DNA from 3 places in the Micromonospora sp. NPDC048935 genome. Region 3 is predicted to be linked to each of the others. Evidence: riboswitches for the same ligand, from Rfam matches in the RefSeq annotation. Region 3 holds a riboswitch; each other region holds the start of a gene.
What was found. Region 3 has a riboswitch for cobalamin ahead of ACGFIW_RS23920 (ribonucleoside-diphosphate reductase subunit alpha). Riboswitches for the same ligand answer to the same signal wherever they lie in the genome.
Positions count from the first base shown of each region.

Region 1: it holds a riboswitch for cobalamin, as region 3 does, so the genes downstream of both, cobN (cobaltochelatase subunit CobN) here and ACGFIW_RS23920 (ribonucleoside-diphosphate reductase subunit alpha) in region 3, are expected to answer to the same signal.
Region 2: it holds a riboswitch for cobalamin, as region 3 does, so the genes downstream of both, bluB (5,6-dimethylbenzimidazole synthase) here and ACGFIW_RS23920 (ribonucleoside-diphosphate reductase subunit alpha) in region 3, are expected to answer to the same signal.

Region 1 covers NZ_JBICTZ010000005.1:167,717-177,221, reverse strand. The annotation lists gene ACGFIW_RS16495 (hypothetical protein) at 1-323, opposite strand, end outside; gene ACGFIW_RS16490 (RNA polymerase sigma factor) at 316-897, opposite strand; gene ACGFIW_RS16485 (hypothetical protein) at 1,016-1,351, shown strand; gene ACGFIW_RS16480 (inositol monophosphatase family protein) at 1,473-2,285, opposite strand; gene ACGFIW_RS16475 (DUF5919 domain-containing protein) at 2,282-3,175, opposite strand; gene ACGFIW_RS16470 (hypothetical protein) at 3,330-3,605, shown strand; cobalamin riboswitch at 3,797-3,926, shown strand; gene cobN (cobaltochelatase subunit CobN) at 4,257-7,925, shown strand; gene ACGFIW_RS16460 (VWA domain-containing protein) at 7,922-9,505, shown strand, end outside.
Region 2 covers NZ_JBICTZ010000006.1:182,306-191,810, forward strand. The annotation lists partial or broken gene ACGFIW_RS18700 (maleylpyruvate isomerase family mycothiol-dependent enzyme) at 1-312, shown strand, start outside; gene ACGFIW_RS18705 (TetR/AcrR family transcriptional regulator) at 558-1,112, shown strand; gene ACGFIW_RS18710 (hypothetical protein) at 1,276-1,449, opposite strand; gene ACGFIW_RS18715 (sulfatase) at 1,709-3,202, shown strand; gene ACGFIW_RS18720 (nuclear transport factor 2 family protein) at 3,282-3,683, opposite strand; gene ACGFIW_RS18725 (nuclear transport factor 2 family protein) at 3,901-4,320, opposite strand; gene ACGFIW_RS18730 (VOC family protein) at 4,447-4,890, opposite strand; gene ACGFIW_RS18735 (SDR family oxidoreductase) at 5,057-5,806, opposite strand; gene ACGFIW_RS18740 (Rrf2 family transcriptional regulator) at 6,003-6,449, shown strand; cobalamin riboswitch at 6,668-6,868, shown strand; gene bluB (5,6-dimethylbenzimidazole synthase) at 6,898-7,527, shown strand; gene ACGFIW_RS18750 (ATP-binding protein) at 7,620-9,505, shown strand, end outside.
Region 3 covers NZ_JBICTZ010000009.1:47,424-56,928, forward strand. The annotation lists gene ACGFIW_RS23900 (GNAT family N-acetyltransferase) at 1-8, opposite strand, end outside; gene eno (phosphopyruvate hydratase) at 210-1,475, opposite strand; gene ACGFIW_RS23910 (MerR family transcriptional regulator) at 1,594-2,535, shown strand; gene ACGFIW_RS23915 (ribonucleotide-diphosphate reductase subunit beta) at 2,622-3,617, opposite strand; partial or broken gene ACGFIW_RS23920 (ribonucleoside-diphosphate reductase subunit alpha) at 3,671-5,989, opposite strand; cobalamin riboswitch at 6,184-6,401, opposite strand; gene ACGFIW_RS23925 (enolase C-terminal domain-like protein) at 6,961-8,355, shown strand; gene ACGFIW_RS23930 (FadR/GntR family transcriptional regulator) at 8,364-9,086, shown strand; gene ACGFIW_RS23935 (ATP-binding cassette domain-containing protein) at 9,227-9,505, opposite strand, start outside.

The DNA.
Region 1 (9,505 bases), on a different contig from region 3:
CGCACCGCCCGCTGTGCCTCCTCCAGGCCGGCGGCGTGCTGCCCCGGCAACGGCGGGGCAGCACCGCTGGGCAGCGTCGTCGCGGGCGAGGTGGCGATGCTGACGCCGGCGAAGCGCAGCAGCCCCGTGACGGCGTCGGCGACGGCGGCCCGGGTCGGCGGCAACACCGCCACGACCAGCGCGGCGAGCGCCGCCGCGGCGAACGGGCGCCACCGGCGCACGGGCCGGTGCAGCCGTACGCGGACGCGGGCGCGCACGTCGGGCGGCTCGGGCGTGTCCAGCCAGGCGGACAGGTCGCGCAGCTCCCGTTCGAGGTCACCCATGCCGGACCTCCTCCCGGTCGAGCAGGCCGCGAAGCTTCGCCAGCGCCCGGGACGTGCGCGACTTCACCGTGCCCCGGGGCCAGCCCAGCGTCGCCACCGTCTCCTCCTCGCTGAGGTCGAGGAAGAACCGGCAGACGATCACCTCGCGGTCGCGTACCGGCAGTTGACGCAGGGCCTGCACCAGCGCGGCGCGGCGCTCCCCGGCGAGGACCGCGCCGACCGCCCCGTCCTCGGTGATCTCCGACATCGGGTCCGCTGCCGCCGCCCGCAGGACGAGTCCGTCCCGCCGGCCCCGGGAGCGGTGCAGGTTGCGGGTCTCGTTGGCGACGATCGCGAGCAGCCACGACCGGAAGGACGACTCGCCCCGATAACGCGACAGCTTGCGGTACGCCTTCACAAACGCCTCCTGGATGACGTCCTCGGAGTCCGAGCCCGCGCCGAGCAGCACCGCCGTCCGGTACGCGGACGCGGTGTGCCGGGCGACCAGGAGGTCGTACGCCTCCAGGTCACCGGAGCGGGCGCGGGTGACGAGCGCGTCGTCGTCCAGGGGAACCTCCGTTCGGATCACACTCATGACACCGCCCACGCTCGGCGGGTTCCAGCCCTCGGTGGGTCAGTTGTCTCCCATCCGGCGTGCAGCGTATTGCCAGGAATCGGTGCTGCACTGGAGGGCGTCGAGGGAAGGGGTTGGCATGAGCTGGTTCAGTCGCCGGTCACGGGGTGCCGAGGCGACCCCGACGAAGCTGGACCGGGAGGCGACCCGGGACGATCTCGCCGCGCTGGAGGCGTTCGTCACGAGTCGGCGCGGGGTGGAGTTCTACCTGGAGCCGGAGACCACCGCGACGGACACGACAGTCGTGGCGATCGCCCACGACGGCGAGTGGATCCGTCGCCGTACCGGCACGCCCCGCGCGGCCGGGGCGATCGCCCGCAAGCACGCGGTGCCGCTGTACGAGGCGGGCCGCACCGGCTACCCGGAACGGATGCGGGTGTGGAACCGGGCCCATCCGGAGCGCCACGCCCGCTGACGCTCAGCCTCAGCCAACGGGGTCGATCATGGAGTCGTGGTGCCCAATTTAGCCACGGATGGTTGCTTTGTCGCCCACCACAACTCCATGATCGACGAGGCGCGACCATGCGAACGGGGCTTCAACCCTGGTCGGGTTCCGTGCGTTCGAGTGATCGCTGGACGAGCGTGAGGATGGACGGTAGGAGCAGGTCGTTGCCACCGATCGTGGCGACGGCGTGCACGCTGTGGGGGGTGCCGTCGAGGTCGACGACCAGGGCGCCCGCCTCGCGGGCGACCGCGACGCCCGCGACGGTGTCCCAGGGCTTGTTGCTGAGCATGATGAACGCGTCGATCCTGCCGTGAGCCAACCAGGCGAGGTCGATCGCGGCAGACCCGTGCATGCGGATCCGTTGGACGTGCCGGGTGAGCTGCTCGGTGATGGCGAGTCGTTCGGTGTTCTTCCCGCTGGCCCCGGTGCCGACCGCGTAGTCGCCGATGGCGACGACGGCATCCCTGAGGTCGGTGACCCGGCTGGCGTGGATGCGTCGATTGTTGGCGTAGGCCCCGTGTCCCTTGGCGGCGTGGTAGCGGGTGCCGAGGAACGGCAGGTCGATGACGCCGAGGACGGCGTCTGCGCCGTGCATGAGGCCGAGGGAGATCGCGCACAGGGGTGAGCCGTGGACGAAGTTGACAGTTCCGTCGACGGGATCGAGTGCCCAGGTCAGTGCGGTGGCGTCGCCACTGTCGCCGTACTCCTCGCCGAGGAAACCGATGTCGGGCGCCTTGGCGGCCAGATGCGCGCGGACCGCCCTCTCGATGGCGTAGTCCACCTCGGAAGCCATGTCGCGGTCACCCTTGAAGGTCAGCGCACCGGGCTGGAGCGTCCGCATCAGGTCGCGCGCCAGGTCGACGGCCTCCTGCGCGAGGGGGAGGAGGCGGGCGTAGTCGGTCATAGCTGGCGGCTGCGATCCCAGAGTGAGGTGAACATCTCGTCGAATATCGGGTAGAGGCCGGCGGGGCCCGCGCTGCGTTCGATGACCATCGTCGGACAGTCGACGCCCCGCATCCGCGGTAGGTAGTGCTGGACGACGCAGAGTCGGTCATCGATCAGGAGTACGTTGGCGCGAATGGACTCGTCGTAGACGCCGATGGACGGGTGGTCTCGGGCACCTGCGGGGAGCCTGTCACGAATGCGGCGGGCCAGATTCTGGATGTTGAGTTCGGTGAGCGCGCTGAGGTGGCCGTCCGGATAGTCGTCCTCACGCTCCTGCCGCCTGATCGCCTCGCCGGCGGGATCCAGGAAAAGGCAACGGAGGTGGGTGCCGGCGGCGAGGAGCTTCAGAAGGCGGTTGTCGGCGTACTGCTGGCAAATGAGGTTGAGTGACAGGCCGGACGCCCGGATGTCCCTGGCATGGTCGAAGAGGACGTGCGGCGGCAACTCCGCCACGAAATCTGACCGGCTGGAATAGATCGCGGTGACATCGGCGCACCGGTCCCGCGCCGCCCTCGCGACCTTCGGGCCACTGACGTTGCGTTCGGTCGGGTTTTGGTCGCGTTCGCCGAGCAGGAGCGTCATGCGTGCGTGACGTGGCATGGACAGGCCGGCGCAGATGCGGGTGAGGACGTCGATGCTGCTGACCCGGCGGGCGCCGCTGGTGATCTCGCTGACCTGCGCCTGACTGAGCCCGGTGGCGATGCCGAGGGTGGTTTGACTGGCGTGGGTTGTTCGCTGGACGAGGCGGAACACCTGAGCGATGTCCCGAGTGGCAAGGGCGTCGAGCATGTCGGAGGAATCCCACAGCAGGTCGGGAACGGTAAACGCTCCAGTCGTTCGGACGCTCACGCGCCGCTCCCTTCCCGCACCGGGGATGTGGGTCAGCATAGCCAGCGAACTGATGGCGGTGCCGGGACGACATCCGGAGGGTGGATGGAAGTTATCCGCCGAGGGATCACCCACTGTGATGGATGGCTGCGGTTAGGGTGAGCAGGGTCGTGGTGTGAGTCTTCGCTCCCGTCCGCACCTGCCCATGCGCCCCACCTGGCTGTGCCGCAACTGCGCCGCCGCGTGGCCGTGCTCCCGCGCGCAACTCGATCTCGTCGCCGAGTTCTATGGCCACTCGCTGGCGCTGGCCCTCTACCTGACGTCCTGCATGAACGAGGCGATCCACGACCTGTTCAGTCTTGGCGGTCGCCCCGACCTTGCCAAGATGCACACCCGTTTCCTCGGCTGGCTGTCGCTGACCCGCCGGCCGCGTCGCTTCGAGCACGAGTAACCCAGGGCTGACCGCGTGGGTGCTGAACCGTCTACGACATCAGCTCCAATCAGCTCGCCGTCTCGTGTGTCAGGCAACCCCGCGCGCCTATATTTTCCCAGGTCAATGTGATGAGCGCGGCCGGGCGACGCCGGGGCCGGCGTTGACCGGCGGCGGAGGGGTGTGGCAGCATTCGCGGCCTGACGGCAGTGAAGGAAGTCGGTGCGATTCCGACGCGGTCCCGCCACTGTCACCGGGGAGCGATCCCCCCTCGTGAGTCACGGCCGTGTGTCTGCGGCTGGAAGGCCGGGGGAGAGCGTCGATCCGGAAGCCAGGATACTTCGGCCGTCGGGACGTACCCCAGGGCGTGGACACCCGAGGAGGACCCGATGACGCACGGCGTCTCATTCATCGACGAGCATCGTCATGACCCGCATCGCGGGCGACACCCCGCACCCGCAACCGGCCGCGCCCGCACGTCTGGCGCCGGTTGCCTCGACGCGCGCCAGGCCGCTGGCTTCCGGTACCGCTGAGCCGAGCGCCCGCCGCTGACCGACTCCGACGCCCGCGTCGACGAGTCCGGCAGCGCCGTCGTACCGGCTGACGCCGCACCCATCCGCTTCGTCCAGGTCGCCTCCGCAGCGGCCAGGGCGTCACTCTCCGGAGCCCGCCGTGCGCATCCTGCTGCTGTCCACCGCCGACACCGACCTGCTGGCCGCCCGCGCCAGCGGCGCCGACTACCGGCTCGCCAACCCCGCGCGGGTCGCCGCCGACGAGGTGCCCGCCCTGCTCGACGGGGTCGCCCTCGTCGTCGTACGCCTGCTCGGCGGCCGACAGGCGTGGCCGGACGGCCTCGCCGTGCTGCTCGGCACCGGAGTGCCGACGGTCGTGCTCGGCGGCGAGGCGCTGCCCGACGCGGAGCTGATGGCCATCTCCACAGTGCCGTCCGGGGTCGTCACCCAGTCGCTGGCGTACCTGGTGGAGGGCGGGCCGGACAACCTCGGGCAGTTGGCCCGGTTCCTCTCCGACACGGTCCTGCTCACCGGCGAGGGGTTCGCCCCGCCCACACCCACCCCGGCGTACGGCGTGCACGGCGAACACCCCGCCGACCCGGATCGGCCCACGGTGGGGATCGTCTTCTACCGGGCGCACGCCCTCGCCGGCAACACCGACTTCGTCGACGTGCTCGCGGACGCGGTCCACCAGGCCGGCGGCAACCCGCTGCCGATCTTCTGCGGTTCGCTGCGCGGGTTGACCACGGGCGCCGGCCCGCTCGGGCTGTTCGCCCGCTGCGACGCGCTGCTGGTCACCGTGCTCGCCGCCGGCGGTGCGGTCGCCGCGGACGCCTCCGGAGGTGGCGACGAGGACGCCTGGGACGTCGGCGCCCTGGCCGCCCTGGACGTGCCGGTCATCCAGGCGCTCTGCCTGACCAGCACCCGGGCGCAGTGGGAGGCCAGCGACGCCGGGCTGTCCCCGTTGGACGCGGCGATGCAGGTGGCCATCCCCGAGTTCGACGGTCGGATCGTCACCGTGCCGTTCTCGTTCAAGCAGATCGACGCCGACGGCCTGTCCGTCTACGCCGCCGACCCCGAGCGGGCCGCCCGGGTCGCCGGGATCGCGGTGCGCCACGCCCGGCTGCGCTACGTGCCCAACGCCGACAAGCGGGTCGCCGTGGTACTCAGCTCGTACCCCACCAAGCACTCCCGGGTCGGCAACGCCGTCGGGCTGGACACCCCGGTCTCGGCGGTCCGGCTGTTCGCCGCGCTCGCCGAGGCTGGCTACGACCTGGGCGACGCGCCGGTGCCCGACGACGGCGACGCGCTGATCCACGCGCTGATCGCCGCCGGAGGCCACGACGTGGAGTGGCTCACCCCGGAGCAGTTGGCCGCCGCCGAGGCCCGGATACCGGGGTCAACCTACCGGCGGTGGTTCGACCAGATCCCGGCCGAGCTGCGCGAGCGGATGCGGGAGCACTGGGGTGAGCCGCCCGGCCAGCTGTACACCGAGGGCGGCGACATCGTCCTCGCCGGGCTGCGCTTCGGCAACGTGGTGCTGCTGATCCAGCCGCCGCGCGGCTTCGGGGAGAACCCGATCGCCATCTACCACGACCCGGACCTCCCGCCGAGTCACCACTACCTGGCCGCGTACCGCTGGTTGACCGCGCCGCCCGCAGACGGCGGCTTCGGCGCGGACGCCGTGGTGCACCTGGGCAAGCACGGCACCCTGGAGTGGCTGCCCGGCAAGGGCCTCGGCCTGGCCGCCGACTGCGCGCCCGACGCGGTCCTCGGTGACCTGCCGCTGGTCTACCCGTTCATCGTCAACGACCCCGGCGAGGGCACCCAGGCCAAGCGGCGGGCGCACGCCGTGGTCATCGACCACCTGGTGCCGCCGATGGCCCGCGCCGAGACCTACGGCGACCTGGCCAAACTGGAGCAACTGCTGGACGAGTACGCGACGGTGCAGGCCCTCGACCCGGCGAAGGTGCCCACCGTGCGGGCGCAGATCTGGGACCTGGTGCGCGCCGCCGAGCTGCACCACGACCTGCACGCCGAGGCGATGCCCGACGCGGACGACTTCGACGACTTCGTGCTGCACCTCGACGGGTACCTGTGCGAGGTCAAGGACGTGCAGATCCGTGACGGGCTGCACATCCTCGCCGACGCGCCCACCGGTGAGCCCCGGGTCAACCTGGTCCTCGCCGTGCTGCGCGCCCCCCAGATCTGGGGCGGCGCCCGCGCCCTGCCCGGCCTGCGGCAGGCCCTCGCCGTCGCGTACTCCCTCGACGAGCAGGAGTTGCTCGCGGCACCTGGCGAACGACTGGCGCTGCCCACGGCGCTGACCGACGTGGTGGACGGGCCGGCCGGCACCGCCGCCGACGCCATCGACCTGATCGAGGCCCTGGCCCGGCGGCTGGTCCTCGGCATGGAGACCCTGGACTGGGCCGTGGACGCGGTCGACGCGGTGGTGACGGAGGTGACCGGCCGGCCGATCCCGGACGTCGCCGCCGTGCTGCACTTCGCCGCCACCGAACTGGTGCCCCGGCTCGGCCGGACCACCGACGAGCTGAGGAACACCCTCGGCGCGCTCGACGGCCGCTTCGTGCCGCCCGGCCCGTCCGGCTCACCCACCCGGGGCCTGGTCAACGTGCTGCCCACCGGGCGCAACTTCTACTCCGTCGACCCGAAGGCCATTCCCAGCCGCAACGCCTGGGACGTCGGGGTGGCCCTCGCCGACTCGCTGCTGGCTCGGCACCTCGCCGACACCGGGGCGTACCCCCGCTCGGTGGGGTTGACCGTGTGGGGCACCAGCGCGATGCGCACCCAGGGCGACGACATCGCCGAGATCCTCGCGCTGCTGGGCTGCCGGCCGGTCTGGGACGAGCGGTCCCGGCGGGTCACCGGCATCGAGGTGGTGCCGACCGCCGAGCTGGGCCGGCCCCGCGTCGACGTGACGGTGCGCATCTCCGGGTTCTTCCGCGACGCGTTCCCGCACGTGGTGGCCTTGCTCGACGACGCAGTCCGGCAGGTCGCCGCCCTGGACGAGCCGGACGACGACAACTACCTGCGGGCGCACGTCGCCGCCGACCTCGCCGAGCACGGCGACGAGCGGCGGGCCACCGCCCGGATCTTCGGCTCCAAGCCCGGGGCGTACGGCGCGGGCCTGCTGCCCCTGATCGACGCCCGGACCTGGCGCGGCGACGCCGACCTGGCCGAGGTGTACGCGGTGTGGGGCGGCTACGCCTACGGACGGGGCCTGGACGGGCGGGAGGCGCGCGCCGACATGGAACGCTCCTTCGCCCGGATCGCGGTGGCGGTGAAGAACCAGGACACCCGCGAGCACGACATCGTCGACTCCGACGACTACTTCCAGTACCACGGCGGGATGGTGGCGATGGTCCGCCACCTCACCGGCACGTCACCGCAGGCGTACGTGGGTGACTCGGCGATGCCGCACGACGTGCGCACCCGCACCCTGGGCGAGGAGACCCGGCGGGTGTTCCGGGCCCGGGTGGTCAACCCGAAGTGGATCGCGGCCATGCGCCGGCACGGCTACAAGGGCGCGTTCGAGCTGGCGGCCACCGTGGACTACCTGTTCGGCTACGACGCCACCGCCGGTGTGGTCGACGACTGGATGTACGAGCACCTGGCCGCCGCCTACCTCTTCGACGACACCACCCGGGAGTTCCTGGAGAAGTCCAACCCGTGGGCGTTGCGCGGCATCACCGAACGCCTGTTGGAGGCCGCCGACCGGGGGCTGTGGGCCAAACCCGAGCCGGCCACCCTGGACCGGCTGCGCGACACGTACCTGGCCAGCGAGGGCGACCTGGAGGACCGGGCATGAGCGTCACCTATCCCTTCAGCGCCGTGCTCGGCATGGCCGACATGCGGTTGGCGCTGCTGCTCAACGCGGTATCCCCGGCGATCGGCGGTGTGTTGGTCCGGGGTGAGAAGGGCACCGCCAAGTCCACCGCCGTACGGGCGCTCGCGGCGCTGCTGCCGCCGGTGCGCCGCGTCGCCGGCTGCCGCTTCGGCTGCGACCCGGCCGAGCCCGACCCGGCCTGCCCGGACGGCCCACACCCCGCCGACGCCGCCGCCGAGACGCGTCCCGCCCGGCTCGTCGAGCTGCCGGTCGGGGCCGCCGAGGACCGGGTGGTCGGCTCACTGGACCTGGAGAAGGCCCTCGGCGAGGGGGTACGCGCCTTCGAGCCGGGCCTGCTCGCCGCCGCCCATCGGGGTGTCCTCTACGTCGACGAGGTCAACCTGCTGCACGACCACCTCGTGGACCTGCTGCTGGACGCGGCGGCGATGGGTCGCAGCCACGTCGAGCGGGAGGGTGTCTCGGTCAGCCACGCGGCCCGGTTCCTGCTGGTCGGCACGATGAACCCGGAGGAGGGGGAGCTGCGCCCGCAGTTGCTCGACCGGTTCGGGCTCACCGTGGAGGTGGGTGCCAGCCGGGACCCGGCGGTCCGGGTCGAGGTGGTCCGCCGCCGGCTGGCCGCCGACGCCGACCCGGCCGGGTTCGCCGCCCGCTGGGCCGACGCCGACGCGGAGATCGCCGCCCAGGTGGCCGCCGCCCGCCGCCGGCTTCCCGGGGTACGCCTGCCGGACGCCGCGCTGCGGCAGATCGCCGAGGTGTGCGCGGCGTTCGACGTGGACGGGATGCGCGCCGACATCGTCACGGCCCGTACCGCCCTCGCCCACGCCGCCTGGCACGGCCGGGAGCGGGTCACCATCGACGACGTCCGGGTGGCCGCCCGGCTGGCCCTGCCGCACCGCCGCCGCCGCGACCCGTTCGACACACCCGGGCTGGACGAGAAGCGCCTCGACGAGGCATTGCAACGGGCCCAGGACGCCCACCCCGACGACCCGGACGACAGCGGCCCGGAGGACAGCGGTCCGGCCGGTGGTGGCCCGAACGGTGGTGGTGGCCCGGACGGTGGCGGCCCGCGGGGCGGTGGCGGCGGGGGCGATGGGGCCGACCCGGGTGCACCCGGGGCCGCCGGGCGCTCGCCGGCACGGGACGGCGCCAGCCCGGACGGGCGCGCCGACGGGCCGGACGGCTGGCCGCAGGGTTCGGCGGACGACCGGGGTGCCGACGGCGGGCCGCAGGGTTCGGGGGACGACCGGGGCGACGGCGGCGGGCCGCAGGGTTCGGGGGACGACCGGGGCGACGACGGCTGGCCGCAGGGTTCGGCTCAGGACCGGGGTGGTGAGGGTCGGAACGCGCGCCCGCGCGGTGGCCGGGAATCGGCGGCCGGTGACGACGATCCGGCCCGGGGCGGGAAGTCGCAGCCGGTGGCCGTACCCCGGGGTGGGTTGCGGGCGCGGGTGCTCACCGCGCCCGGCGTGGGTGACGGGGTGCCCGGCCGGCGTTCGCGGGCCCGCACCGGACGGGGGCGCACCACCGGGGCCCGGGTGCCG
Region 2 (9,505 bases), on a different contig from region 3:
GAGCCCCAGGAGATCGTCGCGACGCTACGTCGCCGGGCCGCGTCGCGCACCACGATCCCCCGCTCCGGCTACGACCCGCTACTGGCCGACGTGATCCTGCACGATCTGGACATACGGTTGCCGCTGGGCGTCGCCCGGGAAGCGCCGAGTCCCGGCTTGCCCGCGGCGCTCGACCACCTCGCCCGCCGCCCGGCGCCCGGCTTCGCGCTCGGCGGCCGGCTGCGCGACCTGCGCCTGGATGCGCCAGACCTGGGTTGGTCGGCAGGCTCGGGCGCACTGGTGCGCGGGCCGGCCGAGGCGCTCCTCCTCGCCATGGGCGGCCGGACCCGCGGCCTGGAACGCCTCGAAGGCGAGGGCGTGCCGTTACTTCGGGCACGCCTGGCGACGCCGACCAGCGCCCGACTGGTCGAGCGGCTCAAGGGTCCACTGCGTACCCTCCTCGACCCACCTCCGCCGGATCGTGGCTATGCGGAAAGCCTTTCCGGAACAGCGAGGGAGGCACAGCTGTGCCCGACAACACAGCAGATTCCAGTCTTCGCGAACGCGCCCCGCGCCGGATGCGCACCGACGCGCGCCGCAACATCGAGGCCCTGCTCGAAGCGGCGAAGACGGTCTTCAGCAGCGCAGGCGTCGACGCCCCCGCCAAAGAGATCACCGATCTGGCCGGCGTCGGCGTCGGCACGCTCTACCGGCACTTCCCGCAGCGCTCGGACCTGATCAAGGCCGTCATCGAGCGCGAGATCGACGCCTGCGCCGACGCGGCCCCGGCGCTGGCCGCCGCACACGAGCCGGGGGCCGCCCTCGCGAAGTGGCTCGACCGGTTCACCGCGTTCGTCGCGACGAAACGCGGATTTGCCGCGGCCCTGCACTTCGGCGATCCGGCGTTCGACGGCCTGCCCGGATATCTCCTGCAGAAACTGGGGCCGGCCCTCGGGTCCCTGCTCGAAGCCGCGACAGCCAGCGGCGAGGTCCAGGCCCGGATCAGTGCCCAGGACCTGCTGTACGCCGTTGCGAAACTGTGTGCGCCGATGCCGGACGAGGAACCCGACTACGGCCGGCGCATGGTCGCGCTCCTCGTCGACGGGCTACGGTCCGGCGAATCCCCACACTGACATATTCACCCTCGGTCGCGACGCGTGCAGCGCCAACATGGCACCGGCGTCTGCGATACGACGCCCGACTGACACCTCTCCCGGCAGGTGTCGTGAACGCACTCATCTCGGAGCCAGGAGCGGACGCCGCTCGACGGCCGGGAGCAGAATCGGCTGACCTTGTCTATGCCGGCTCGCGCACGCCGCCGGCGTTGCCGCCGTCGTCCGGCATCGGTTCGGCCGGGGCTTCGGGCAGTTCGTCCGGCGCGCCGGGCAGAAGGACGCCCGCGTCGTCGGGCACCGGTTCACTCGGGTCGATGGGCGGATACTGTTCGGGGTCGAGATCCGGTCCAGTCATCAGGCGAGTATCCGTCGTCTTCCGGACTGCCGCTCGTCGGGCCGGCGAGCCGGACGGCCCTCCCCTCACCTCAGGCGACTGGCGGCACTGATCCGTCGGCTGCCTGTCACCTCGGGCGGTGCTCATCGGCGTCGTCGGTCAGAGCCCACTCGCCCGATGGCCACGGTGGCCGGGCCGGGCTGTGCGGCTACCGGCGTGTTGATCGGATCATCACCACCTGTTGAATAGATGCTGACAAATTCTCACCAGGCTTGGCGGCATGACTATCACCTACCGGCGCCTCCTCGCCGCCACCCTCGTGGCCGGGCTGACCCTGCTCGCCGCCTGGACACCGGCACGCGGCGCCGAGCCCGCTCCGGCGCCCACCGCCACCACACCCAACATCATCTTCGTTCTCGTCGACGATCTCGCCTGGAACCTGGTGCGATACCTGCCGCAGGTGCGACAACTACAGAGCGAGGGGGCCACCTTCACCAACTACACGGTGACCGACTCGTTGTGCTGCCCGTCCCGCTCGTCGATTCTCACCGGCCAGTTCCCCCACGACACCGGGGTCTTCACCAATGGTGGAGCCGACGGAGGTTTCGCGGTCTTCAAGGGCCGGGGCAACGAGAACCGCACCTTCGCGACCGCTTTGCAGGGCAAGGGCTACCGGACCGGGTTCCTCGGGAAATACCTCAACGGCTACCTGCCGGCGGACACCCAGGGAGGCGCGCTGCCGTACGTCCCGCCCGGCTGGTCGGAGTGGTACGTGGCGGGCAACGGCTACTCCGAGTACAACTACGACCTCAACGAGAACCACACAGTCGTCCACTACGGAAGCCAACCGGCCGACTATCTGACCAACGTGCTGTCCCGCAAGGGCAAGGACTTCATCCAGCGTGCGGCGGCCGCCAACACGCCCTTCCTGCTGGAGGTCTCGACCTTCGCCCCACACAGCCCGTTCACCCCGGCCAACCAGGACCTGGACGACTTCCCCGGGCTCACCGCCCCGCGCACCCCGGCGTACGACCGGCTGCCCACCAACCCGCCGTCCTGGCTGGCCGGCAACGCCCCGCTGACCACACAGGAAAAGGACACCCTGGACACGAACTTCCGCAAGCGCGCGCAGTCCGTGCAGGCGGTCGACCGACTGATCGGCAACCTGCGCTCCCAACTCACCACCAGCGGCATCGCCGACAACACGTACGTGGTGTTCAGCTCCGACAACGGCTTCCACATGGGTGAGTACCGGTTGACCGGCGGCAAGCAGACCGCGTTCGACACCGACGTGCGGGTCCCGCTGGTCGTCGCCGGACCGGGCGTCGTCCCCGGCTCGCAGCGTGCCGAGATCGTGCAGAACATCGACCTGGCGCCGACCTTCCAGCGCATCGGCGCGGCCGACGTCGGCACGCACGTCGACGGGCGCAACCTGCTTCCCCTCGCCCAGGGCGAAGCGGCACCCAACTGGCGGACGGGGGCGCTGATCGAGCATCACGGCCCCAACCAGGCGGCCGACGACCCCGACGCCCAGGACCGGCGCAAGGGCAGCCCGGTCACCTACGAGGCGCTGCGGACCGCGACCTACACCTACGTCGAATACTCCAACGGCGAACGGGAGTACTACGACCGGACGGTCGACCCTCACCAGCTCGACAACATCGTCGCCGGGCTCCCGGCTACCCGCCTGGCCGCGCTGCACGATGCGCTCGCGACGTACGTCGCCTGCCACAGCCACTCGGCGTGCTGGACGGCAGGTCACGTGCCGGCCTGACGGCGTATCAACCGCAACGGCCCTGACCTGCGGCCTCGCGCTGTCGCAGGCCAGGGCCTGATTCACAAGGGCAGTCGCGTTACTCGGCGTAGGCGTTGGCGACCTGAAACGAGTCCTCGTAGAGGCGAAACTTGATGATCTTGTCGCCGCTGACCTGGAAATGCATGGCCACGGCCATCTCGTACCGTCGGCCGGTGTTGCGAGCGACGCGTCCGAACCGCCCCACCATCACCGCGTGATCCCCGTCGTACAGGATCGTCTCGATCTCGTCGACGTTCTCCTCCGGCACGATGTTGGCGCCGAGGGTCCGCAGGTAGTCAGCGACGTCGGCGCGCCGGGAACGCCTACCCGTCCACGGTATCGACGGCGATCCGGGCACGTCCCAGTCGAGGTCGTCGCCGAAGAGCATGGCGATGTCATCCGGGTTGGCGCCGCCGCCGACCATGCCGAAGAACTGCTCGACGACGTCACGGGTTGTCACGGTATCTACCTCCATTGGTTCCTGCGGGAAGACGGGTGCCCCGACCCCGCTGTTCGTCTTTCCTTCGCGTGCGATGTCCGCAGGGCGACGGGCGGCGTTGCGGTCGCTCAAGCCGCCCGCGGCGTTCGTTGAGCCGACGCGGGGAATCCCCGTGGGAGACCACCCCCTTGCTGGCCGTTGACCACGGGCCCGCGCCGTCGTCGGCGGCCGGACCTGCCTACTGGTCGGCAGGGATGTCGGCCACTCCGTTGGGCAGCACGGCGCGGGCGGCCCGGACGAGGTCGAGTGACTCGCGGAGAAGCGTGATCTTGCCGTTGTCGGCGACGAGGCGTCCGGCGTACATCTGGCTGAAGACGCGGCCGGTGACGGTCCGGCGCTCGACCGAGTATTCGCCGAAGGCTTGGTCCGGGGTGTCGATGAGGACCTCGACGGTGTCGAAACCGAAGTCGGGCACCACCTTCAGCAGGCCGACGATGAACATGCGGATCTCGTCCGGGCCGACGATGCGGGGCGGTAGCCCGATCGAGGTCAGGTACGGCAGTTCGATGACGCCGTCGTCGGTGAACAGCGCCGCCGTGGCGTCGGGGTCGGCGATGGTGGCGGTGTAGGCCAACATCAGTTCGCCTGCGCTTCTCATCTGGTGTCCCTTTCCGGGAAGCGTGCTCTGGTGGTGGCCGTCGCGTCCTCGCGCCGGGAGGGGCCAGGGCTGGTTCCGGCCCCACGAATCCGGGCACGGCCCCGGCCGCCCCGGCGCGGGGTCGGCTCAGCCGACCGGACTGGCGCCGGATTGGAAGACGTTGACGAAGTTGCCGTCGGCGTCCCGGATGGCGGTGGAGACGCTTCCGTCACCGAGGTCCACCTGGTCCCAGACGATGGTGACGCCGAGGTCGCGGAACCGGTTGGTGGCCTGCGCGAGGTCGTCGACCCGCAGGACGAGGGCCTTGTTGCCGATGGGTCGGATGTGCTCCGGCGGGTCGAGGAACATGTCCGGTACGCGGTAGCCGTCGGCGGGCTGGAGCAGTTCGAGCCGGAAGCCGTGGCCTTCGACGTAGGCGACGTCGGCGTTGATGGCGTCGAACCGGGACCGGGCGGTCTCGTCGAGCCCGAAGACGTCGTGCCACCACCGCACGGCGGCGTCGATGTCGCTGACCGTGATGGTGATGTTGTGCAGGGACAGGGCGAATCCGGCGTCGGTGTCGCTGGGCATGATGTCCTCTGTTGGAAGTAGTGGTGGTGGGCGCCCGTGCGCCGGCCATTGCCGATCGCGGACCCGACCATCCGGTGCGTTCCCGAGGTCTCGGGCTCAGTATCTCAACGGTGTGACGTCTGCCGGGGCGGATCGGTGGTCTCCCACGGCGACGGGCGGGAGTCGCCTAGATCTGGTTGACGCCGCCGTCGACGAACAGCTCGATGCCGGTGATGAAGCTGCTCTGGTCACTGGCCAGGAACAGGGCGGCCGAGGCGATCTCGTCGGGCGTGCCCATTCGACCCAGCGGAACCTTGCTGGTCAGGAAGCCCTTGAGCTGTGCGGCCTTCTCCTCGTCGGGAGCGAGACCGGTGATGCCAGGGGTGTCGGTGGGGCCGGGGGTGAGCGTGTTCACCCGGATCTGACGGCCCTTGAGTTCGTTGGCCCAGGTTCGGGCGAAGGACCGCACGGCGGCCTTGGAGGCGCCGTAGACGCCGAACGCCTCGTTGCCGACGCTCGCGGAGGTGGATCCGGTGAGGATCACCGAGGCGCCGTCGTTCAGCAGGGGCAATGCCCTCTGCACGGTGAACAGCAGGCCCTTGACGTTGGTGTCGAAAATCTGGTCGAAGTGGTCCTCGGAGACCTCTTCGAGGCGGCGGAAGGATCCCCCGCCCGCGTTGGCGAACAGCACGTCGACGCGCCGGCCCTGCGCCTCGACGGCTGCGTAGAGCCTGTCCAGGTCGCCGAGATCCGCGGCGTCGCCCCGGACGCCGGTGACGCCGGTGCCGATCTCGGCGACGGCCGCGGCGAGAGCGTCCTCACGGCGGCCGGTGATGAACACGTGTGCGCCCTCTGCGGCGAACCGGCGGGCGGCCGCCAGGCCGATCCCGCTGGTGCCGCCGGTGACCACTGCCGTCTTGCCCTGAAGCTGACCCATGAGCTGCCTTCCCATCGTGTCGCTGTCGCCAGCGGGTTGGACTTGCGCCGCCGCTGGTCGCCGTGGTGTACGGCGGTGCCCTCGGCGCAGGCTTTGATGTAACAGTAGCGGTTACATCTGGCCGCGACAAATGGGTCATGCCGGACGGAGTCGATGTAGCATCTGTGGTTACAGTGAGCGGGCGGAGATGGGTGCGATGAGCGGAAACAGCAGGTTGTGCGTCGCCGTACACGTGTTGACGTGGATGGCCCTGGATCAGCGCGACGCGGCGGCAGTGGCCACCTCCCAGCGCATCGCCGTCAGCGTCAACACCAACCCGGTGGTCATCCGCCGCTGCCTCGGCCAGCTCCGCGAGGCCGGCCTCGTGCGGTCCCGACGGGGAGCGGGCGCCGGCTGGCACCTGACCCGCGAACCGGAGTCGATCACGCTGCTCGACACGTACCTCGCGGTTGGCGACGACGAGCCGCTCTTCGCCCTGCACAGTTCACCACCGAGCGACTCCTGCCCGATCGGGTTCGGCATCCAGCCGGCCCTGCGCCAGGTCTTCGGCCGCCTCGACGAGGCCGTACGACGTGAGCTGGCCGCCACCACCATCGCGGACATGCTCCGCGACGTGATGGCGCAGCAGCCCGCGACAGCCTGACCGCGCGCCGCGGTGTGGGCGACGGCACCGGGTGTCCCGACGGCGGACGTCGTCGCTGGTGCCGCCGGCCGGTCAACGGTGGGCTTCGGCCACTCGGGGCGAACCGTCGGTCGCGGCCCGAGCCGCCCGCCGGCGACCCGTTGCCCGCCCACCGCTGCGCCGATCCCGAATTCAGGTCGGGGTTCGTCCCAGGTTCGTCGGGGCCACTATGGTGCGGGGTGGCACAAACGTTGCGAGGTGCCCCGCGCGAGTGGGGAGAATCGGGAAGCCGGTGGGAGTCCGGCACGGGCCCGCCGCGGTGACCGGGGAGCTGCCACCCACGCGTACCAGACGCAGCCACTGACCCTGCGGGGTTGGGAAGGCGGGTGACCAGCGGAGATCCGGGAGTCCGAAGACCGGCCTCGCGTCATCGACCCCGCCAGGGGCACGAGCGCAGCGGGAGCCTGCCTTGAACACCGGACTCTACGAGACCATCCACCGCCGCCGGGACGTACGTGGCCAGTTCACCGGGGCGCCGATCCCCCACGAGACGTTGAACCGGATCCTCACGGCGGCGCACGCCGCACCGAGCGTCGGCCTCTCCCAGCCCTGGGACTTCATCCTGGTCCGCGATCCCGAGCTGCGGCAGGAGTTCCACCGGCACGTACAGCGGGAACGGGACACCTTCGCGGCCACTCTCGACGGTGCGGCGGCGGAACGCTTCACCCAGATCAAGATCGATGGCGTACGGGAGTCGACGTTGTCGGTCGTGGTCACGTACGACCCGCAGCGGGGTGGACCGGCCGTGCTCGGCCGTCACGCGATCGCCGACGCCGGCCTCTACTCGGTCTGTCTGGCAATCCAGAACCTGTGGCTGGCCGCGACCGCCGAGCAACTCGGGGTCGGCTGGGTGTCGTTCTACCGGGAGCCGTTCCTGCGCGACCTGCTCGGCATCCCGGCCGCCGTCCGCCCGGTGGCGTGGCTCTGCCTCGGCCCGGTCACCCATCTGGAGCAGACGCCGGACCTGGAGCGGCACGGCTGGCGCCAGCGACGCCCGGTGTCGTCGGTGATCCACCACAATCGTTGGACGATGCGGTGACCGAGTTCTGCGACTCGAAGGCCCGTCATCGCGGAGCGTGCGGACCTGTCGTACCTGCGCCGGTCACCACGCGGTCACTAGGATGCTCATCGATGCGGGCGCACTGGGGGCGCCGCCTGACGCGTCCGGGGGCCCTCGTGTTCGGCGAAATCGTCCGCAGTCATCGCACCAGATTGTTGATGACCCAGGAAGAGCTGGCCGAGAAGGCCGGCCTGAGTGTTCGCCATATCCGCTATATCGAGTCCGGCCGGGTCGCGGCCCCACGCGCCGGCACCGTTCGTCTGTTGGCCCAGGCGTTCCGACTGACCGACACCGACCGGACCGCGTTTGAGATGGCCGCGCACGCGGCTGAGGACCGTATCGCCACCGCTGCCGGGCAGGACGCGGCACCGCCGCCGGCGCAGATCCGTCCGGCCCAGCTACCCGCACCGGTGTCCGGCTTCGCGGGACGCGCCGCCCAACTACTCGCCCTCGACGCCGCGGACGGCCCGGTCGTCCTGGTGGTCGGCACCGGCGGCGTCGGCAAGACCACGCTCATCCTGCACTGGGCGCACCGGTCCGCGGAGCGCTTTCCGGACGGGCAACTGCACGTGAATCTGCTTGGCTTCGACCCGTCCCGCGCGCCGGCCGACCCGACCGACGTGCTGCACGGCTTCCTCGGTGCTCTGGGTGTCGCCGGTCCGCAGATTCCCGCCACCCGGCAGGGGCGGGCCGCGCTGTACCGGTCGCTGCTGAACCGGCGACGGATGCTGATCGTGCTCGACAACGCCAGCGACGCCGACCAGGTCCGTCCGCTACTGCCCGGCAACCTCGCCTGCCGGGTGCTGGTGACCAGCCGGGACAGCCTCACCGGTCTGATCGTCAGCGACTCGGCGAGCCTGCTCCCGCTGTCCCCGATGGAGGTCACCGAGGCCCGGGAGTTGCTCGGCCTGCGGCTGGGCCAGCGACGGGTGGCAGCGGAGCCAGCCTCGGTGGACCGGCTCATCGACCGATGCGACGGCCTGCCGATCGCGCTCGCACTGGTGGCCGCTCGGCTCGCGACGAGCCCCGCGGCCACCGTCGGCGGCCTCACCGCCGAGATCGACGACCCGGCGCGTACGCTCGACGGCCTCACCATCGGCGACGCGAGGACCGACATCCGTGCGGTGTTCTCCTGGTCGTATCGCGTCCTGTCCCCGCCGGCGGCGCGCCTGTTCCGGCTGCTGGGCGTGCATCCGGGGCCGGACGTTTCGGTGGACGCGGCCGCCAGCCTCGCCGGCTGCGAGGAGCCCGGGGTACGCACCTGGCTCGCCGAGTTGACCCGATGTCATCTCGTGCGCGAACACCGCCCCGGGCGCTACGAGCTGCACGACCTGCTGCGCGCCTACGCGGCGGAGCTCGCCGGCACCGAAGAGACCGCCCAGGACCGTGCCGACGCGCTGCGGCGGATCCTCGACCACTACGTACACATCGCCGCCGCCGCTGCCCGACTGCTGCTGCCGCACCGCGACGAGGTGGTCGTGCCCGACGGCCAACCGGGGGTGGTGCGGCTCCACCTCAAGGACCGCGACGCCGCGATGGACTGGTTCACCGCCGAACACCAGGTGCTGCTCGCCGTACTCGAGATCGCGACGCTGCCGGAGTTCGACGCGTACGTCGACCCGTGGTGTCAGTCGTTCGTGGCCTTCGCGTCGCTGCGCGGGCACTGGCAGGAGGAGCTGCGCGGCCATCGGGCCGCCCTCGCCGTCGCCCAACGGCGTGGTGACGCGGCGCGGCAGGCGCGCGGACATCTGGGCATCGCGGTAGTTCACAGTCGACTCACCGAGGTCGAGACCGCCGAGCGGCACTTCCGGTTCGCGCTCGACGCGTACGAGAAGGTTGGTGACCTGATCGGTGCCGGCCATGTATACAGCAATCTGGCCCGTATGCAGGATGCCGACGGCCGGCACGACGAGGCGTTGCGCCTGGCCGAGGAGGCGCTGCGGCGGTACACGGCCGC
Region 3 (9,505 bases):
TCAGCCATCAGCAGGTTCCCTTCGGAGGAGATCAGAGACCGTCCTGACGCCATCACCGTTACGGGTGGCGAGCGGTGGCACTCTCGAACCTAGATCCGCCCCTCAAGCCCCCCACCCACGCGATCTTGCAGTTTGTGTCGCCGAAACGCCTGGAATGTGCTTTATATGGGGACAGAAAGTGCAAGATCGCGCGGGTGGGGGGGTGCGTTTTAGTGGCAGCCTGCGTAGACGGCTCGGTCGCTCAGCTCCTCTTCGATGCGGATTAGCTGGTTGTACTTGGCTGTGCGGTCGGAGCGCGACAGCGAGCCGGTCTTGATCTGGCCACAGCCGACGCCCACGGCCAGGTCGGCGATCGTGGTGTCCTCGGTCTCGCCGGAGCGGTGTGACAGGACCACCCGGTAGCCCGCCTTGTGGGCGGCGTCCACGGTGGCGAGGGTCTCGGTGAGCGTGCCGATCTGGTTGACCTTGACCAGGATCGCGTTGGCGTAACCGCCCTCGATCCCGTCGCGCAGCCGGTCGACGTCGGTGCAGAAGACGTCGTCGCCGACCAACTGCACCCGCTCCCCCGCCGACGCGGTCAGCCGCTTCCACCCGGCGAAGTCGTCCTCGGCCATCGGGTCCTCGATCGAGCTGATCGGGTATCGGGCGATGAGGTCCAACAGGTAGTCGATGTGCTCCTCGACGGTGCGCTGACGCCCCTCGCCGACGTAGTCGTAGACGCCACCGCGGAAGAATTCCGAGCTGGCCGGGTCGAGACAGATCGTGATGTCGGTGCCGGGCTCGTACCCGGCGTCCTCGATGGCGCGCAACACGAAACGCAGCGCCTCGTCGGCGTCCGTGACGGTCGGCGCGAAGCCACCCTCGTCACCGACGTTGGTGCTGTGCCCGGCCGCGGCGAGAGACGCCCTGAGCGTGTGGAAGACCTCCGAACCCATCCGGACCGCCTCGGCGAACGTCCGCGCCCCGACCGGGGCGATCATGAACTCCTGGAAGTCGAGCGGGTTGTCGGCGTGCGCGCCGCCGTTGATGATGTTCATCATCGGCACCGGCAGCAGGCGGGCCCCGACACCACCGACGTAGCGGTAGAGCGGCTGCCGGTGTGCCGACGCCGCCGCCTTGGCCGTCGCCAGGGACACCGCGAGGATCGCGTTGGCGCCCAGTCGGCCCTTGTCCTTCGAGCCGTCGAGAGCGATCATCGTCTCGTCGATCAGCGCCTGGTCCTCCGCGTCGAGCCCGCGCACCGCGTCGGCGATCGCGCCGTTCACCGCGGCGACCGCCGTCGTGACGCCCCTGCCGTGGAAACGCGTGTGGTCTCCGTCGCGCAGCTCGACCGCCTCGTTCGCCCCCGTCGACGCCCCGGACGGCACGGCGGCCCGGCCGGTCGACCCGTCGGTGAGCACCACGTCGGCCTCCACCGTCGGGTTGCCCCGGCTGTCGAGGATCTGCCGACCGCGTACCCGGCTGATTGCCGTCATCACACACTCCCTGCTCACGATGCCTTTTCGCAGCCAGACTGGCAGGAAACGGCGGCGGTGGCACCGCGACGATGGACACGTTGACCCGTACCCCGGGGTGCGGGTTTAGGGTCGCGGGATGCGGGTGGGTGAGCTGGCACGACGGACCGGGACCACGGTCCGGGCGCTGCGGTACTACGAGTCGGCCGGGCTGGTCGTGCCCCGGAGGCTGGGCAACGGCTACCGGGAGTACGACCCGATCGCGGTGCGGCTGGTGGCCCAGATCCGCGAGTTGATGGCGCTCGGCCTCACCGTGGAGGAGACCCGCCCGTTCGTCGAGTCGATCGCCGGTGGCGCCGACGAGGCCGACGTGTGCGCGGCGGCGGTGGCCACGTACCGCAGCACCATCACCGGCCTCCAGGAGCGGATCGGTCGGTTGACCGCCCAGCGGGACGCCCTGGACGCCCGCCTCGACGCGGCCGCGACCCAGGTCGTGCCCGGCAGTGCGACGGTCGGCACCGACCCCGCCGCACTGGTCGGAACCAGCCTGCCACGGCTGTCCTTCTACGGCACCGACGGCCGCCCGGTCGATCTCGGCGCGCTCGGGGCCGGACGCAGCGTCATCTTCGTGTACCCCCTGACCGGGCGGCCGGGTGTCGACCTGCCCAACGGGCTGCTGGAGGTCCACGGCGCCCGGGGCAGCACCGAGCAGGCCGCCTGGTTCCGCGACCACCACGCGGAACTCCGCGCGGCCGGCGCGGCCCGGGTGTACGGCCTGTCCGCGCAGTCGACCGGGTACCAGCGGGAGCTCGCGCACCGGCTGCGGTTGCCCTACCCGCTGATCCCCGACCCGAGGCTGACCCTGGCCACCGCACTGCACCTGCCCACCAGCACCGCCGGTGACATGACCGTCTACGAGCGACTGACCCTGATCATCGCCGACGGCGTGGTGGAACACGTCTTCCACCCGATCCCGGACCCGGCGTCGCACCCCCTGCACGTCATGCGGTGGCTCACCAAGCGACGCCGGGCCCCCGGACCGCCCCGTCCCCGCGATCTTGCACTTCCTGTCGCGACATAAGAGAGCATTGTGCGCATATCGGCGACTGAAACTGCAAGATCGGCGCGGACGGGGCGTTCCTCAGGGGCGGCGCGGGGCCGCGGTCGTCAGAAGTCGTCGTCGAAGGCGACGGTGCCGGCCACCCCGACCTGGTACGCCGACACCCGCCGCTCGAAGAAGTTGGACAGCTCCTGCACGTCCTGCAACTCCATGAAGGCGAACGGGTTGCTCGACCCGTAGTGCGGGGCGAGGCCGAGCTGGGCGAGGCGACGGTCGGCCACGTGCTGGAGGTACTCCCGCATGTCGGCCAACGTCAGACCGGGCACCCCCTGACCCACCAGGTCCTCGGCGAACTGCACCTCACACTCCACGGCCTCGGTGAGCATCTGCCGGACCTGGTCGGCGAGGTCGTCGTCGAACAGGTCGGGTTCCTCCGCGCGGGCGGTGTCGACGACGTCGAACGCGAACGCCATGTGCATGGACTCGTCGCGGAACACCCAGTTGGTGCCGGAGGCGAGGCCGTGCAGCAGGCCGCGGGAACGCAGGAAGTAGACGTAGGCGAAGGCGCCGTAGAAGAACAACCCCTCGATGCAGGCGGCGAAACAGATCAGGTTGAGCAGGAACGTCCGCCGGTCGTCGCGGGTCCGCAGCTCGCGCAGGTCGTTCAGCGAGTCGATCCAGCGGAAACAGAACTCGGCCTTACGGCGGATCGACGGGATGTTCTCGATGGCCGCGAAGGCGGCGAACCGCTCGGTCTCGTCCGGCACGTACGTGTCGAGCAGGTTGAGGTAGAACTGGACGTGCACCGCCTCCTCGAACAACTGCCGGGACAGGTAGAGGCGACCCTCCGGGCTGTTGACGTGCTGGTAGAGGTTGAGCACCAGGTTGTTGGCGACGATGGTGTCACCGGTGGCGAAGAACGCCACCAGCCGGCTGACCAGGTGCCGCTCGGCCGGCGACAGTTTGTCCAGGTCCGCGAGGTCGGCGTGCAGGTCGACCTCCTCCACCGTCCAGGTGTTGCGGATCGCGTCGCGGAACCTGTCGAAGAAGTGCGGGTAGCGCATCGGGCGGAGCGTGAGGTCCATCCCGGGGTCGAGCAACATGTGCGTGGTCCTCGTGTCGGTGGTGCCGGCATCGGTGGTGGGGTCGGCGGCTGTCACTGGCAGGCCTCGCACGACTCGGGGTTCTCCAGCGAGCAGGCCAGCGCCGCCGCGTCGGCCGCCACCGGGGCGACGACCGCGACGGTGGCCTGCTGGATCCGCGTGGCGGGGCGCGAACGCAGGTAGTACGTGGACTTCAGCCCGGTCTTCCAGGCGTACAGGTACATCGACGAGAGCTTGCCGATGGTCGGCGCGGCCAGGAACAGGTTCAGCGACTGAGACTGGTCGATGAACGGGGCGCGGGCGGCCGCCAGGTCGATAAGCGCCCGCTGCGGCAGCTCCCACGCGGTACGGAACAGCTCCCGGACCTCGGCCGGCAACTCCGCGATGTCCTGCACCGAGCCCTCCGCCCGCCTGATCGACGAGCGGATCCGGTCGGTCCACAGACCGCGGGCCTTCAGCTCGCCGACCAGGGCCGTGTTGACCTGGAGGAACTCCCCCGACAGGGTCTCGCGCTTGAACAGGTTGGACACCTGCGGCTCGATGCACTCGTAGCACCCGGCGATCGAGGCGATGGTCGCGGTCGGGGCGACCGCCACCAGCAGCGAGTTGCGCAACCCGTCCGCCGCGACCCGTTCCCGCAGCGCCGCCCAGCGCGCGGTCTGCGTACCCTCGACACCCCACAGGTCGGGTTGGAGCTGGCCCCGCGCGGCCCGGGTCTGCGCGTACGCCGGGTGCGCGCCGAAGCGACGCGCCAGGTCGGCGGAGGTCTCCAGCGCGGTCAGGTACAACTCCTCGCTGATCCGGGTGGACAACTCCCGCGCGGCCGGCGAGTCGAACGGCAGCCGCAGCGCGAAGAAGACGTCCTGTAGGCCCATCAGCCCCAGCCCGACCGGCCGCCAGCGGGGGTTGCTCGCCGCCGCCTGCGCGGTCGGGTAGTGGTTGATGTCGATGACCCGGTCGAGGAAGGTCACCGCGGTACGGACCGTGGCGCGCAGCCGGTCCCAGTCGATGCCGCCGTCGGTGAGGTGCGCGGCGAGGTTCACCGAGCCGAGGTTGCACACGGCGGTCTCGGCGTCACTGGACACTTCGATGATCTCGGTGCACAGGTTGGACAGGTGCACCACGTTGCCGTCCTCGGCGGTCTGGTTGCACAGCCGGTTCGCGGCGTCCTTGAACGTCATCCACCCGTTGCCGGTCTGGGCGAGGGTGCGCATCATCTTGCCGTACAGCTCCCGCGCCGGGACCTACCGCACGTAACGGCCCTGCGCCTCGGCCTCCCGGTACGCGGCGTCGAACCGCTCCCCCCACAGGTCGGGCAGCTCGGGCACCTCGTGCGGGTCGAACAGCGACCACAGCTCGTCGGCCTCGACCCGGCGCATGAACTCGTCCGGGACCCAGTTGGCCAGGTTGAGGTTGTGGGTGCGCCGGGCGTCCTCGCCGGTGTTGTCCCGCAGTTGCAGGAACTCCTCGACGTCCGGGTGCCACGGCTCCAGGTAGACGCAGGCCGCGCCCTTGCGCCGGCCACCCTGGTTGACCGCGGCGACGCTCGCGTCCAGCGTGCGCAGCCACGGCACGATCCCGTTGGACTGTCCGTTGGTGCCGCGGATCAGCGCGCCCCGGGACCGCACCCGGGAGTACGCGATGCCGATGCCGCCGGCGAACTTGGACAGGTTGGCGACCTGGGCGTACCGCTGGTAGATCGAGTCCAACTCGTCGCGCGGTGAGTCGACCAGGTAGCAGGAGGACATCTGGGTGTGCCGGGTGCCGGAGTTGAACAACGTCGGTGAGCTGGGCAGATAGGCCAGGCTGGACATCAGCCGGTAGAAGCCGACCGCCTCGTCCGGCGTCTGGGACAGCCCGCAGGCCACCCGCAGCAGCCAGTACTGCGGGGTCTCCAGCACCAGCCGGCTGGTGGGGTGGCGCAGCAGGTACCTGTCGTACACGGTGCGCAGGCCGAAGTACTCGAACCTCCGGTCGCCGTCGGCGTCGATGGCGTCGTCGAGTACCGCGGCGTGTGCGGCGACGAACGCGGCGGTGTCGTTCCCGATCAGGCCCTCGGCGTGCCCGACCCGGATCGCCGCGCTGAACGAGGTGACGCCCTGCCGACGCACTTCCTTGTCGACGTAGCCGGCCAGCAGCCGGGCCGCGAGACGGGAGTACTGCGGTTCCTCACCGATCATCTCGGCGGCGGTCTGGATGGACAGCCGGTCCAGCTCGGCAGTCGTCGCGCCGTCGTACAGCCCGCTGATCGTGCGGGTGGCGACGCGCAGCGGGTCGACGTCGGTCAGGTCGTCGGCCCACCGCTCGACCGCCCGGACGATCTTGTTGACATCCACGGACTCGGTGCTGCCGTCGCGTTTGCGGACCTGCATCGGCGTCCGCCGCAGGGCCGCGTCGCCGTGTGCCGGGACTACCTCGGTGACTGTCACCACTCACTCCTCGCGAGTTCGAGACCTGGTGGCCTTCGGACGCGCGGAGACAGACACCGTCGGACGCCACGCCGGGCAGGCGCGGGTCAGGTGGCGTCGGCCGTCCCACGCGGCCTCGGACCGCCGCCCACCCGGATGTGGGTGCACGGCGCGCTGGCAGGTCTTCGGACTCACGGGCACGACCGGGTTCGCCGGTCTCCTACTGGCCGTCGCTTCCCAGACCGATTGGTGGCCCAGTGCTCATGACGGCTGTCGTTCCCACTCACCGCTGCGGGACAGTCCCGGATTTCCACCGGGTTCCCTCTTGCCTCGACCGCTCGGGTTGAGCGGCCGAACCAGCTGCGTCGACACCATATATAGGGACGCTGCGGTTGTCACACCCCACATGTCGGTGCCGGGCGTGTCGCCGCCGTGACGGGTGATGGTCGTCACGGGCGCGCGCGACCCGTGCCGAACGCGGCCCGCGCGGCGGCACACACCCGTGCGGACGCGACATCGAGCAGGTGCCGACATGCGGAAAGGTGTGATGTATTAAGTCTTCAGACGTAAGGATCCCTATTTATTTCCGACCGTCAATGTCAGAATGTGAAGTGGACATCCAATCTTCCGGGGCGCCCATCAGCTCCGCGCGGCAATTTCTCAATCCTGCCGGTCGCACATCGACACTCCGGCAACGACGACGAGCCGCCGCGCGGCAGGGTGCCTACCAGCGCCACACATGTCGCCACAGCCGCCGCCGAGGCCCGCGGGCCGGGTGCGACGACCGGGGCGACAGCACGCTGACACATTCGCATCGGGACCGATACATTAGATGTCTTGGATTCGTGGGTGATCGACGTCGTTGACGTGCCGGATTAGCCCTCCGTATACTCCCAGAGATCATCTGATCTTTAGCCTAGCCGGGCGAGGAGCGCATGCCGCAGATCACTGCCGTCACCATCGAGGACGTCCGCTTCCCCACCTCCCTGACCGCTGACGGCTCCGACGCCATGAACAAGGACGGCGACTACTCGGCGGCCTACGTCGTCCTGCACACCGACGGCGTCGACAGCACGGGCGCGCCACTCGCGGGCCACGGTCTGACCTTCACCATCGGTCGCGGCAACGACATCGTCGTCGCGGCGGCGGTCCATCAGGCACAGCGCCTCGTCGGCGTGGACGTCGCGACGATGGCGGCGGACATGGGCGCCGTCTACCGCCTGCTCACCTCCGACTCCCAACTGCGGTGGCTCGGCCCGGAGAAGGGCGTCGTCCACCTGTCGCTGGCCGCCGTGCTGAACGCGTCGTGGGACCTGGTCGCCCGGCTCGCCGACAAGCCGCTGTGGCGGCTGCTCGTCGACATGTCCCCCGAGCAACTCGTCGACATCGCGGACCTGCGCTACCTGTCCGACGCGCTGACCCGGGACGAGGCGCTGGCCATCCTGCGCGCCAAGGAGAGCACCAAGGCCGCCCGTCTCGCCGAGCTCGACCGGACGGGCTACCCCGCCTACACCACCTCGGCCGGCTGGCTCGGCTACGGCGACGACAAGCTGCGCCGGCTGTGCCAGGAGGCGGTCGACAGCGGCTACGGCTACGTCAAGCTCAAGGTGGGCGCCGACCTCGACGACGACATCCGCCGCTGCGCCATCGCCCGAGAGATCCTCGGCCCGGACCGCAACCTGATGATCGACGCCAACCAGGTGTGGGACGTCGGTCAGGCCATCGAGTGGGTCAAGGCCCTGGCCCAGTTCGAGCCACTGTGGATCGAGGAGCCGACCAGCCCCGACGACATCCTGGGCCACGCCGCCGTCCGTCGCGCGGTCGCGCCCATCGGCGTCGCCACCGGCGAGCACTGCCACAACCGGGTGATGTTCAAGCAGCTGTTCCAGGCCGGGGCCATCGACTTCTGCCAACTGGACACCGGCAGGTTGGCCAGCATCAACGAGATCGTCGCCGTGCTGCTGCTCGCCGCGAAGTTCGACATCCCCGTGTGCCCCCACGCCGGCGGTGTCGGCCTGTGCGAGATGGTCCAGCACGTGTCGGTGCTCGACTACGTCGCGATCTCGGGCGATCTCACCAACCGGGTCACCGAGTTCGTCGACCACCTGCACGAGCACTTCACCGATCCGTGCGTCATCCGGGACACCGGCACGGGCAGCGGTTACGTCCTGCCGCACCAGCCCGGCTACTCCACCCGGATGCGCCCCGAGTCGGTCGAGCTCTACCGGTTCCCCGACGGCGACTACTGGACGGGGACGGACCCGACTACCGTGGCGTCTCCGGCGGCGTACGTGATCGCGGGTGGGGCGGCCACCCCCGCCGGCCGGTAGGGGGTGTCATGTCGCGCACCGACGAGGTGGTGAACGGCATCAAGCGGATGATCCTCGAAGGGCGTTTCAAGCCCGGGGACCGTCTGCCCATCGAGAAGGATCTGGCCGAGTCGCTCGGCGTCTCGCGGGGTTCACTGCGCGAGGGGATGTCGGCCCTGTCGATCCTCGGCATCGTCAACATCCGCCAGGGTGACGGCACGTACGTCACCAACCTCGACGCGCCGCAACTGCTGGCCCCGATGGGCTTCGTGGTGGATTTCCAGGGCCAGGGCGACACACGGCACATCCACATCGTCCGACGACTGCTGGAGTGCGAGGCCGCCCGCCTGGCGGCGACCAGGATCACCGACGAGGCCCTCGCCCAGGCGGCGGAGTTGCTCGACGAGGCGGCCCGGATCGCCGGACGGTCTCCGCAGGAGCACGAACGGATCATGGAGATCGACATCGCGTTCCACCGGATCATCGCGGTGCACGCCGACAATCCGGTGCTCGTCGGTCTGATCGAGGCGTTCGCCGGGCGCACGCTGCGCGGCCGGCTCTGGCGGAGCCTGCACGAGGAGGGCGCGGACCGGCGTACCCACGACGAGCACGTCGCGATCCTCAAGGCCCTCGTCGCACGCGACCCGGAACGCGCCCGGATCCGCATGGCCAACCACCTGATCGGGGTGGAGGAGTCGCTGCACGGGCAACCCGACGACGCCGACGCCAACGTCGAGCCCGCGCGGTTCTGAGCACCCGCCCCGGCGGCCGGCGGCGTGGTGCGCACCCGTCGCCGGCCCGGGCCTGCGGGGCGAGTCACCGATCGACGCGTGCGTCACCACCAGGGGGCGTTTCGGAGGTGCTGGCCGCCCAGCACCTCCGAAACGCCCCCCTACTCCCGATCCGCGCCGGTGCTGCCGGTCATCGCCGCGACCAGGTCGTCGGTGGTCACCTCGTCGGCACGAAGCCGGGCGGCCCGACGACCGAGCCGCAGCACCTCGACCCGGTCGGCGATCTCCAGCACCTGCGGCATGTTGTGACTCACCAGCACCACCGACATGCCGGCGTCGCGGGCGCGCCGGACGACGTCGAGCACCCGCCCGGTCTGCACGACACCGAGCGCCGCGGTGGGCTCGTCGAGGATGACCACGCTCGTCGCCCAGATGATGGC